DNA from 4 places in the Paenibacillus sp. ISL-20 genome. Region 2 is predicted to be linked to each of the others. Evidence: riboswitches for the same ligand, from Rfam matches in the RefSeq annotation. Region 2 holds a riboswitch; each other region holds the start of a gene.
The links. A riboswitch is a leader RNA that binds a small molecule or an ion and turns the genes downstream of it on or off. The one in region 2 is predicted to bind cyclic di-AMP.
Positions count from the first base shown of each region.

Region 1 (3,141 bases), on a different contig from region 2:
GATGATGTTACGCTAACCTTTGATGCGGCTCCGCGGGTAGACAAAGGGGTCACCTACGTTCCATTCCGGACGGTCGGTGAAGCGCTGGGCATTCAAATCACCTGGAATAGCAAGACGCAAACCGTAAAGGCCATCGGCAGTGTGAAAGGCCAATCGACTGAAGTGTTACTTCAGGTAGGAAGCACGACAGCAACCGTCAATGGAAAACAAGTGAAGCTTGCGGCCCCGCCAGTTCAACGGGAAGGCCGTGTACTGATCCCGCTTAGCTCGTTCAGCAGCCAATTCGGTGTCGATGTGGGCTGGAATCAGGCAACTCGCACGGTCTCCCTTGTATCGCCGCAGCGCGAGATGCATTTGAGAGCTTTCTATGCCATAGAATCTTACCAAGAGCTGGATCTCGTGGGATCGATGAATTCAGTCGCCTTTGGATGGAGCCGCATCGATCGTGAAGGTCAGTTTACGCTTCAAGGTAACGAATACCGCCTGCCCGCTTCGGACGGAGATGTGACACCTCAATCGATTGTTGCTGATGCTGCGGACCAGAAGATTAAACCATACCTCATGGTCTATGCCTTAGATGGAAACGGCGAATTAACCAAAGTCCTGAGCGACAGCAGCCTGCGCCAAAAGTCCATTGAAGGCATCACATCCGCGGTTGCAGAAAATGGATTCGGCGGCGTTGTGCTTGATTTTGAAGGGCTCGGTTTTAAACTGGATGCCGTGAAACAGCAGAAGCTGCTCAATGATTATGTCAAGCAATTGAAGGCAGCATTGCCCAAAGACATTACCCTGTCCTTAGCGGTACCGCCATTGAACAGCGCCTATAAAGGTTACGATTACAAAGCGCTGGCCTCCATCGCCGATGATCTCATCGTTATGGCCTATCAGTACAATCCGGTCGGAACCAAATCTCAGGTACCCGAACCAAACAGCCTGGTGGACCAAGCGATCCAGTTGGCACTCCAAGCAGGTGTCCCGAAGCAGAAGCTCCTACTCGGCATCAGCCTATTTAGCGAAACCGGTACTTCCGTGGACGATAAGCTCGGTTTGGCCAAACGCTATGATCTGAAAGGTGCTGCTTTCTGGCGTCTTGGCCTGTTCCGTCTCTATAATAACGGGATGGAAGCAGCTGTGAATGCCTCTGTTGTTAAGGAGTAACCGAACAACCCCTGTGGGATTGACAGACTTATAGTAAGAAAAACTTCTATCGACATACTTTCACAGTTGACAGACCGCAGTTAGTAGACGTTTTTCTTGCGATATCAGGAAGTCACAAGCTTCGAAGTTTATACTTTCTGATATCTAAAAAAAAGAAAGCCTGACAAGGACATCCCTTGGTCAGGCTTTCTGATTATGTATTGAACCCTAAACTGCAATGTAATTCAATTAGCTTGCGCTTCCTACCAGTCTCGCATAATTTTCTTGACTCAACACACGACGTGCCGTGACATAACGCGGCTCGTAATATGAATCGCTAAGCTTGCTGATTCTGACTCCCTTGCTGCTGGAAGCATGTGCAAATTCTCCATCACCAATGTAAACGCCTGCATGAGAAATTCCGCTGCCGCTCGTATTGAAGAATACCAGATCTCCAACACGCAGATCTTCGCGATCCACATGTTCCCCGGCGCTAGCCTGGCTTTGGGATGTGCGTGGAAGATCCATATCGAAATTTCTAAACATGTACAGAATAAATCCGGAGCAATCAAACCCGCTAGTGGTCGTTCCGCCCCATTTGTATGGCGTTCCTACCAATTGCTTCACTTGATATTGAAAATTCGGTTGTTGATCAGCAAATGCTGATACGGCACCAGAAGAAAAAATAATTGCAGACCCTAGCAAAGTGATGACAAACTTCTTCAAAATATGTTCTCTCCTTCGATGCCTACGGAGTTAGCTAAAGGTTCGGTTGAAGGTTCCCTATACTCTCTATACAAGAGTAATTCACCCAAGACGGTTCCCCCGTTTTCACAAACGAAATTCGGCAAAATTCATTAACGTTTTGTAACCTTCTCTTAATATAGTATACAAGCAAGGATGCTGTCAATCATATCCTAAAAATCTATCATTTTATGTTTGGAGCTGTCGTAAAGATGAAGAATTTCTGCCGGATATTTGTTACCATCTCACACAGTCATGACAATTATGTAACTCTGCTTCCTTCTCGAACTGCTTTTTTTAATAATCTAGCAACTTTTTACAGAACTACGCGTTTACATAATCAGAAATGAAATTAAAGAGGTGATCCATCCCTTATGAGTCAAATTACGATGGCAGAAGCTTTGGCTGTCCGGGCAGCAATCAACCGTCTCATCAATCAATTGATGTCGGAACGATTGAACAACAGCAGCACGATCATTGAAAAAGGGGAGACGGCGGAATACCCTACGCGCAGCGTGGATGTCATTACGGAAGAGATCGAAGCGGCCGCGGCGGATTACAGAAAGCTGGATTTGCTGATGGCAATCTCCAATACAACGCAAACCATTAGCTGGAACGGCTCCGACATGACCATCATGGAAGCGATCGAGCTGGCCAAGCAGATACGCAGCAATATCGGGCAGCTTGCCCATCTCGGCTCCCGCAAGAAGCTGGAGCGCCAGAGCAGCCGTGGCAGCGGAGACGGTGCCGTAACGCTGTTCAACGTCGCTTTATATGATCCGGAAGCTTATCAGGCGCAAGCGCGCAAGAAGGAACGCGAAGTAACCAAGCTCTCTTCACTGATTGAACATGCCAATCATACGTCCATGATTACGTTTGACGCATCCAAGTACATGGAATAGCGGCAGCCGCCGGCTCCAAGTCTACAGGTCACCCCACGTGCGGGTTTGGAGCCGGCGGTTTCCGCCGGCATCGCGGGAAAGTGTGAGCAACCGTTTATTGTTTGTCGGATACAAACAAACCTAACCAGGAAACCAAAAAATCGCCTCCAGTGAAAACGGATGACGGCTTACGGTTCACGCCTGTCACCTGTCACATGTTACGGACTTATTACGAAAAAAAATGATCGCTCCGTTTCCCGCTATCTATGAATAATTGGAAAGCCGCCCCAGAAGGGCGGCTTTTGTCTAATTCACTTAAGCACGGTTAACATGAAACTGCGTTGCCAATCCGAACGCTCTCTATCTAAGCTCTATTCCA
Region 1 covers NZ_JAGGRD010000001.1:173,540-176,680, reverse strand. The annotation lists gene J7E85_RS00820 (stalk domain-containing protein) at 1-1,158, shown strand, start outside; gene J7E85_RS00815 (C40 family peptidase) at 1,387-1,863, opposite strand; cyclic di-AMP (ydaO/yuaA leader) riboswitch at 1,867-1,997, opposite strand; gene J7E85_RS00810 (DIP1984 family protein) at 2,256-2,783, shown strand.
Region 1: it holds a riboswitch for cyclic di-AMP, as region 2 does, so the genes downstream of both, J7E85_RS00815 (C40 family peptidase) here and J7E85_RS21980 (APC family permease) in region 2, are expected to answer to the same signal.

Region 2 (3,141 bases):
CGGGACGGTGCCTCCATTAAACCCCATCACCGATTTCCAGCCCTCATTGCCCGCGGAATTGCAGATCGACTGCTTCAGACGGCTGGCACCCAGCCTGTTGAAGAATCTCCGATCCATGCCGTCCACGCTCAATATCCCCATATTGCCATAGAAGCTGTATGGTAGAATGCTCTCAGAGCCATGCTCCTCGATCAGCTTCTTGTAGCGCTCGGTAATCTCCTGAATCGCTTCATCCCAGCTGATTCGCTCGAAAGCCCCCTCACCCTTGGGCCCTACCCTCCGCAGCGGATAAAGCACGCGCTCGGGATGATACACCCGATGTGCCATATTACGGACTTTATTACAGATGGCTCCCTGCGTCATCGGATGATCCGGATTGCCGGTAACCTTCACGATTTTTCCGTTCTCTTTATGCAGCAGCAGGCCGCAAGTATCGGGGCAATCCAACGGACATACCGCCGGAAACACACCATTCTCCTGATGAATCATCGCTTGAGTCATTTCGTTCATTCCCCCTTGTACACGCTGAATCATATCCCCTTATCTTAAAAGAAAATCAGGGCTCCAGTAAAGTCTTACATTTTTTTCTGAGCAGGTGTTTCACACTACATCCTCCCGGGTATATTCCTATCAAGAGCAACGAAGAGGAACCCAGACCCTTACTCTTCCTTGCCAAATCATGGACCACTCCCAAAAAATTCGCCATGCCCATGTCTCCTCCCCCGAGACCGGCATGGCGAATTTGTTTGTATGCAGCGTCTATCGCATCACATCTGAGCTACTTGCCACTTACGCATCATAGAAAGTCATGCTTTCTGTAGCAAACATGCAAAAAACAAAGCCTGTCAAAGCCACATATTTATGTAAGCGCTTATCTGTCATTTTTTATAAATAATTCTGCTTTATTCTTCGTTGGAGGGTGTTTTACAAAAGATTTGAGCAGGCGTAATATACTATTCAGCTTCGAAATCATTCTTCATATTCACATGACATTCGCTTAATTTCCAATTTGGAAAGCGGGGGAACCACACGTATGGATGGATACCTATAGGATCTGTCAACCATACTATGGGGTGAATCCTGATGCAGCGCGTACGTACGCCGCGACTATTATCAGGTAGGGCGACTCTCACCGCCCGAATCCGACAGCTAACCTCGTCAGCGTTGATGGAGAGGGTTGTGAACTTGTGATCAAACACAGGGTTCTAACCTGTGTTTTTTGTTTGCCAAAAATCAATATTGGAATGGAGATAGCCCATATGTCCAGCACATGAGGCACACCGATTGAACTCACTTCAAGCAGCTCCCATCATGTACCTATTCTTAGATCGGCGGTGAAAAACATGTTATCTTCTATCAAACGATTCCTCATCGGAAGACCGCTTAAATCAACGGAATTGGGCGAGCAAAAGCTGAACAAAACCAAAGCGCTGGCCATCCTTTCATCCGACGCCTTGTCGTCCGTGGCCTATGGACCTGAACAAATTCTGATCGTCTTGATGACCGTTGGCGCGGCTGCCTATTGGTATTCCATACCGATTGCCGTCGGGGTCCTGGTCTTATTGCTGGCACTTATCCTATCATATAGACAAATTATTTTCTCATATCCGCATGGCGGCGGAGCCTACGTGGTTTCCAAACGGAATTTAGGGATGAATCCAGGATTGGTCGCTGGCGGCTCCCTGCTGGTCGACTACATCCTGACGGTTGCGGTCAGCGTATCGGCGGGGACGGACGCGATCACGTCGGCTTTTCCGGAACTGCATGCCTACAATCTGCCCATCTCCATCGTGTTCGTTCTATGTTTGACCGTACTCAATTTAAGAGGGGTTACGGAGTCGGCCACCATATTGGCTTATCCGGTTTACTTGTTTGTACTGGCGCTGTTTATCCTGATTGGCGTCGGAATATTCAACATAGCTACAGGCCATGCATCACCAGAGCTTCACACGCCGATCGGCACGCCTGTCGCCGGTCTCAGCTTATTCCTGCTCCTGCGGGCATTTGCCTCGGGCAGCTCTGCCCTGACCGGCGTTGAAGCCATTTCTAACGCCATCCCGAACTTCAAGGATCCCGCTCCGAATAATGCGGCCAAAACCTTGGTCGCGATGGGATCCTTGCTGGCAATGTTATTTTCGGGCATCGTATTCCTGGCCTATTACTATGGGGTTAGCCCCAGCGAGCAAGTCACTGTCGTTTCCCAGATTGCCGAGCATACCTTTGGACGAAACGTTTTTTATTACTTTATCCAAGGAACAACGGCTCTCATTCTGATCCTGGCCGCCAACACGGGATATTCCGCCTTCCCGCTGCTTGCCGTTAATCTGGCGAAGGATAAATTTATTCCCCGAATGTTCACCGTCCGGGGGGACCGTCTGGGATATTCAAACGGGATTATCATACTTGGGTTCTTCTCCATTCTGTTGCTGCTGGCTTTCGAAGGCAAAACCGAGCATCTGATTCCTCTGTATGCCGTCGGCGTGTTTATCCCTTTTACCCTCTCCCAAACAGGGATGATGGTGAAGTGGCTTCGAGAAAAGCCTGAAGGATGGATCGTCAAGCTGATCATTAATACCACCGGCGCATGCATTAGCTTTATCGTGACGATGATCTTCTTTTTCACGAAATTCGCCCAAGTGTGGACCGTCTTGATTTTCCTGCCGCTGATCATTTGGATCTTCACACGAATCCACAAACATTATGAGGCCGTAGCAGACCAGCTGCGAATTACGACCTGTGAGCCGGTTAAGCCGATTGAGGGAAATGTTATTATTCTGCCTGTGGCGGGAATCACGCATGTGGTGGAGAACTCGCTGAATTATGCCAAATCACTGGGAGCAGGACAAATTATCGCGGTGTACGTGCCGTTCGAGCGGGAGGACGAGGCGGCCTTCCAGGAAAAATGGAAGAAGTGGCAGCCGGACATCCGGCTGGTGACGCTGCACTCGCCTTATCGGAGCATCATTCAGCCGCTGACCAAATTCATCGATACCGTGCAGCGGAAGGCAAGCGAATCCCACTATCAGGTTACCGTTGTCATACCGCAGTTCATCCCCAAGAAGGGCTGGCATAACTTCCTGCACAATCAGTCCAGCTTGCTCATTCGCGCACATTTACTGTATCGGAGAGATGTGATTATCA
Region 2 covers NZ_JAGGRD010000036.1:246,991-250,131, reverse strand. The annotation lists gene J7E85_RS21985 (molybdopterin-containing oxidoreductase family protein) at 1-501, opposite strand, end outside; cyclic di-AMP (ydaO/yuaA leader) riboswitch at 985-1,180, shown strand; gene J7E85_RS21980 (APC family permease) at 1,344-3,141, shown strand, end outside.

Region 3 (3,141 bases), on a different contig from region 2:
CCAGCAGTCGAACTGCCAGCGAGACGACCGTAGCAATGACAAAATACATGAGGAGCAGCAGTACCAGAATCTCGGTCGTCCAGGAGATGTAATTGTTGCGAAGCACCATCGCCTGATACGTCAAATCCGCCATGGTGATGAAATAAACCAATGAGGTGGATTTGATGAGTTCCACAAGCTGATTCCCGAAAGGGGGAAGCATTCGTAAGGAAGCTTGAGGCAATATAACATTCCACAGCCTTTGCCAAGGCTTCAGATTAAGCGCTAAAGCGGCTTCCCACTGTCCTTTCGGAACGGCCAGCACGGCGCTTCGGACGATCTCCGAGCCGTATGCGCCGAAGTTTAGCCCGATCGCGAGGATGGCCGCCAACATTTTTGGAAGCTCGATGCCGATGAACGGAAGAGCGAAATACAACCAAAACAGCTGCACCAGCAAGGAGGTTCCCCGAAAGACTTCCACGTACACGGCTGTCAATGTGCGAATGATCCACAGCTTCGACAGTCGGCATAACCCGGCTGCAAAGGACATCACGACCGCAAGGATGGCTGAAAAGAAAGCAACCACAATCGTGATCTCCGCCCCTTCTAGCAGCGTAGGGAGAAAATCAATCCACGAATTCGGCATGCTATTCCCCGCAAAGCGCAGCAGCCGTCATTTCACCCGGAAGCTCTTCTTCTGTGAATCCGAACTTCTGCAGAATGTCCAGCAGCTCGCCCGATTCCTTCATTTTTTGCAGCTCTGCATTATAAGCCTCCTGGAACTCGGTATCCGCTTGGCGGAACGTTGTAGCTCCATAACCCCGAACGCTTTCTCCATCGATGACCGGCTGCTCGAAATCAGTTACACGTTCGATGTTGTCATCACTAGCCGAATCCAGCATCGCCTGCAGAGAGGGGCCCGTCATGGTAATCGCCTGTACCCGGTCTGCCTGCAGAGCGCTAATAGCCGAGGCCTGATCGGGGACCTGTATGATCCGGTCCGAAGGAATACCGGACTTCTCCATATAGCCGATTTCAACCGCGCCTGTCATGACGGCGACCTTAGCCTGGTCATGATTAGCAATATCCTCATAACTTCCGAGTCCCATCGGATTCCCTTGCTTCACCGCAATGGCTTCCCCGATGCTGTACTCCGGATTGGCAAACAATACGGCAGAGCAGCGGTCCGGATTAATAAACATGCCTGCGGTGATTAGATCAAACCGCTCGGCCTGCAGTCCGGCAACCAGTGAACCGAATTCCGTAAGCTCTCCCCTCATTTCCTTGATGCCAAGCCGCTCCAGAATAACCCGGGCAATCTCAACGGCTTCTCCCGTCAGCTCCCCGTTGGCCTCTTTATAGGCATAAGGCTTCTCATTCGCAAAACCCACGGTGATATACCCCTGCTCCATGGCGCGATCCAGCGTACTCCCTTTGTCGCCGCAAGCCGCAAGCAATACCACCATAATCACTGACAACATCAGTACAACCACTCTCTTCAAAACCTTCCACAACCTTTCGTTATGACTTTGCAATTCTTACAAAATGGCATGATGAAATTACCTTTGTTAACACATATGTTAACTTGGATATAAGAACACTCAGACACCTTGCACGGGTCGGGGCTTCAGGGAAGATGATTCATCCATCTTCTTGCACGCTTAAACCCAATGCGATCTGACCGATTCAATTGGTTAAACATTTGCTGGCCTTGCCCCTCCTCTTTAACAGAATACAAAAAGACCACCAAACAGGGGATTTAGACATAGCTCCGCCAGCAGGGGGTCAAAAAATAAAGAAGAGGCCCCTAAGAGAATCAAGGGCCTTTGTTATGAACATCCATTATGTATAAAAGACCCATCCACTGCTGACGAGGTTAGCTGACGGACTCGGGTAAGATGGTACCCTACACTCGTGATTCCAAGTGACTCGCCCCTGGTGAAACTGGTTCCCCCGCTTTCCGGAAAATGTATGCCGGAAACTAAGCGTGTGTCCATGATAAAGGGAAGTTCAGGAAAAGTCAAACCCCTTTAACCGCTTTTTTTGGAAATTCAGACGCAGAAATGCCATTCTTCCAGGGTGTATGACAAGCTAGAAAAATGCCTCATTCAAGCCTGTCCACTTACCACATAGAAATTTTATTCCATGCTCATTTTCCGCAATATAGCAGGCGTTTGACATGCCTCCCTTACTCATTCATGTGTTGGATAGTTTATGCCATGAATTAGACCAAAACAGTGGAAAGCTTCTACACTCCATCTGAACCAAAAAAAATTTTGATTATCCATTAAAAACCCATTATGACTCATTTACTTCTAGTTACGGGAGCGCTGGTGCCAGCATCATATATTAACCGCTTTATGAAGCAATGAATGCACACCAAAAACCCCGATAAGTGTCGGGATTTTTGGTCCATGGATTATACGGCTGTATATCCGCCATCCACCAGCAAGCTTGTGCCTGTAATGAAGGACGCATCTTCACTGGCAAGGAACAACACGGCTTTGGCTACTTCCTCCGGCTGTCCCAATCGGCCCATCGGATGAAGACCAACCAGGTGCTCGGTGATCGCTTCCGTTCTTCCCTTAATAAGCGGAGTATCGATATATCCCGGACACACGGCATTGACCCGGATCCCTTTTGGAGCATAATCCGCGCCCATCGACTGGGTTAACAGCTTAACGCCTCCCTTAGCGGAAGCATAGGCGGTAACACCCGCTTTTCCGACATGGCTATGGATCGAGCCGCAGTTTACGATCGCCCCTCCGGTTCCTTGGGATAGCATTTGTTGGATTACATATTTATCACACAGGAACACCCCTGTAAGATTAATATCAATCGTTTTTTGCCAGTTGTCCATCGACAACTGATCAGCAGGGGCATCATGAGCAATGCCTGCATTGGCGAACAATACATCGACACGGCCAAAATGCTCAACCGTCTGCTTCACCATATTCGCAACTTCCTGTTCTTGGGTTACATCCGTCTTAACGAACAGCGTTTCAAAGCCTGATCCTCTTAATTCATCGGAAACGGCCTGTCCCCGGTCCGAATAATCCGCAATAACAACCTTGGCTCCCTCTTCTACAAAAAGCCTTACTGCTGCTTCGCCGATCCCGCTGGCGCCTCCCGTCACAATGACAACCTTGGATTCAAATTTCA
Region 3 covers NZ_JAGGRD010000038.1:37,322-40,462, reverse strand. The annotation lists gene ehuC (ectoine/hydroxyectoine ABC transporter permease subunit EhuC) at 1-625, opposite strand, end outside; gene ehuB (ectoine/hydroxyectoine ABC transporter substrate-binding protein EhuB) at 627-1,460, opposite strand; cyclic di-AMP (ydaO/yuaA leader) riboswitch at 1,830-1,977, opposite strand; gene J7E85_RS22925 (SDR family NAD(P)-dependent oxidoreductase) at 2,399-3,141, opposite strand, start outside.
Region 3: it holds a riboswitch for cyclic di-AMP, as region 2 does, so the genes downstream of both, ehuB (ectoine/hydroxyectoine ABC transporter substrate-binding protein EhuB) here and J7E85_RS21980 (APC family permease) in region 2, are expected to answer to the same signal.

Region 4 (3,141 bases), on a different contig from region 2:
GATGGCGGATAAGATGCTCATCTGAATATCGTTCCCGATCGCCACAATCCCGCAGTCGAAGTTACGGATACCGAGCGATTTAAGCACCTCTTCGTCCGTAGCATCCGCCACCACCGTGTGCGTCAGCAGCTCGCTCATATCCTCGACAACCTCTTCACTGCGGTCGATGCCGAGCACCTCATATCCCTGTTCCATCAGTTCAAGCGCCAGGCTGGCGCCAAATCGTCCCAAACCGATGATTGCAAATTGCTTTGGTTTCATGTCTCTCCTGTACTCCTTATCCAATAATCATTTTGCCTTCCGGATGACGATATAATTCTTTACCCTTTTTTGGCCCCAGTGCATAAGCAAGCGTCAAAGGCCCCAATCGCCCTGCAAACATCGTAATACTGATCAAAATCTTCCCGAATCCCGTCAGTTCAGGCGTTAAACCCATGGAGAGACCCACCGTACCGAAGGCGGATGTCGTTTCGAATAGGATCTCCAGGAAGCTCCCTTCCTCTGTCGTTGACAGAATCATCGATACGATTAGAACGAGCAGCAGTGCCAGTAATGCAATGGTCAGTGCCTTCAGCACCCGCTCCTGGGCCAGGCGATAACGGAACATGACGATGTCTTCACGCCCGCGCATCATGGCGATAACCGCCCCCACCATAATGGTGAAGGTTGTTGTTTTGATACCGCCACCGGTTGACCCTGGGGATGCTCCGATAAACATCAGAATCACGATAAAAAATTGCGTGGCCTGTCGAAGCCCCGTAATATCTATAGTATTCGCGCCAGCTGTACGGGGCGTTACGGACTGGAATAACGCACCGAAGAATTTTCCGCCCCAATTCAGAGAGCCGAGCGTCTTCGGATTGGTGAATTCAAATATAAGAATGACGATAAATCCAACCAGCAGCAAGGTAGCCGTCATGGTGAGCACTACTTTGGAGTGCAAGGAAAGTCTCAGCTGTTTTCGGAAATCAATCAGATCGGATAATACGATAAAACCAATGCCGCCTGAGACAATCAAAAACATCACGACTATGTTGACTACAGGATCGTAGACATACCCGGTCAAACTCCGAAAATCACCAAACAAATCAAAACCGGCGTTGTTAAACATCGTGACTGCATGAAAAACGCCATAATAAATCGCCTGGCCGAACGGCATATCAAACGCCCAGCGGATCGATAGAATGATGGCACCGCAGGCCTCAATGATGAGGGAGTACAACAACACTCTGCGAATCAGCCTTACGATTCCTTCCATTGAGGACTGATTCATCGCTTCCTGCAGAATGAGACGATCCTTGAGCGATATGCGTCTTTTCAGAGCCAAGGCAAATAAAGTAGCCATCGTCATAAATCCGAGCCCGCCGATCTGAATCAGCAGCATAATCACGACTTCTCCGAAGGAACTGAATGTCGTTCCTGTATCCACCACAACCAGACCCGTTACACATGTTGCCGATGTTGAAGTGAACAAGGCATCGATAAATTCAAGCGGTTCACCTGTACTTGTGGAAATCGGCAGCATTAACAGCGCCGTCCCGATGAAGATAATAGCCGCAAAACCAAGCACGAGAATCTGCGGCGGAGACAACCTGAGCCAGTTAAATTTAGAGTTCAATCGGTCACCTTCTTAAAAAAAATCAAGAAAAAAGACACTGGAAAACGCAGTGCCCTTTACGGTCTGGTTCCTGTGCTGCAGCCTACGAGGTTAGCTGACGGATTCGGGCATTTCCACAGGTCGCCCTATTCATTATTCGAGGAATAATGAAATTCACCCCAATTACATGGTTCCCCCATTTTCAGTACGAAATTCGGCTGGAATATTCGGTTCCTTGAAGCATGATGTGATTATAACGCAATCTGGTACGTAACCCAATGCCGTTTTTTACCCAAAAAATCTTTAAAAGAGCGCGAATTGGGCATATTCAAGAATACAAGCATAGGGTTCTCTAACGTTTTCGAAACCTTTCATTCATTTTCATCGATTTGTTTCATTATTCCGGATATTGGGATAAGCTGCTTATGACTTTCATAACTATGTTATATTGACTCTATGTGTTCTTAATCAGGCATATCGAATACCAGTGGGAGTATCAACTTTCCTAGAGGAGGAATTTCATGAATCGTGCAAGAGAGTCCTTGAAGCTGAAGCCCAATCTGAAGCAGCTCATCGCGCCTGCCGCAGTCGGCCTGATTCTGTTCCTATTATTTCAGGTATTTCCGTCGACGAATCCGGATTCTACCGAGATGACATCTCCGAATATCATATCCAAGGAGCAGGCTCGGCAAGCTGCTTCAAGCTTTACTCAGGAGCATTTGCAGTTTATGGCTGCAAAAACGGATGATACATTGGTTACATATCAATCCAAATCGGAACTTTACGGATATCTGGCGAAGGAAAAGAAACTTTCGGAATACAACAAAACCTATGAAGCCAAATATCCCTATGACGTATACCGCGTTCGCTTCAGCGAGCCGGGAGGCGACGCCCTCAATGTGGACGTGCACATGCAAAATTCAGGCATCGTCGGATTCTCGTACGATTACGCCCGCTCCAGCTATGACCGGATTGAGCTGAACAAGGGCGATGTACAAAGGCAGATGCTGCTTGTCGTCGAGGACGGCATGTCATTAGCCGAGAAGCAAGCGCTCGCGGAGCCTTGGCTCCAGCGAGCGGGCTATGACCTGTCGCGCCTTGAGCTGGTTACGCGGGAAGGGGAACCCCGGCTCCGATATGTGGACCCGGAATCCAAGATCGGCGATTCCCGATTGGAGCACCGTTTCACCTTCGAACATGGGAAACTACGCTCCTATGAGCCATCCTTCTCAGTCCCAGCCGCCCATTCCGCCTATGTCAACAAGCAGACTCAGAATGCAACGCTGCTGACACTCGCAGGGTATGGCCTGTTCACCCTCATCCTTGGCATTCTTGCGATTGTGTACAGCGTGAAGACCAGAGCCTATACGTCGTTTAAGCGCGGCCTGTTCCTATCGGTGCTGCTGTTTATCATTCAGATGCTAAATACGTATAATCTGATTCCCGTTTTCAAATCCGAGGGGATGTCGCAAACCGGTATATTCGGGATGATGATTTTCTATGCGGTCTATTCACTCATCTTCTCTGCCCTGCTCTATTTCTCC
Region 4 covers NZ_JAGGRD010000019.1:114,280-117,420, forward strand. The annotation lists gene J7E85_RS11625 (potassium channel family protein) at 1-261, opposite strand, end outside; gene J7E85_RS11630 (TrkH family potassium uptake protein) at 278-1,618, opposite strand; cyclic di-AMP (ydaO/yuaA leader) riboswitch at 1,683-1,827, opposite strand; gene J7E85_RS11635 (CPBP family intramembrane glutamic endopeptidase) at 2,119-3,141, shown strand, end outside.
Region 4: it holds a riboswitch for cyclic di-AMP, as region 2 does, so the genes downstream of both, J7E85_RS11630 (TrkH family potassium uptake protein) here and J7E85_RS21980 (APC family permease) in region 2, are expected to answer to the same signal.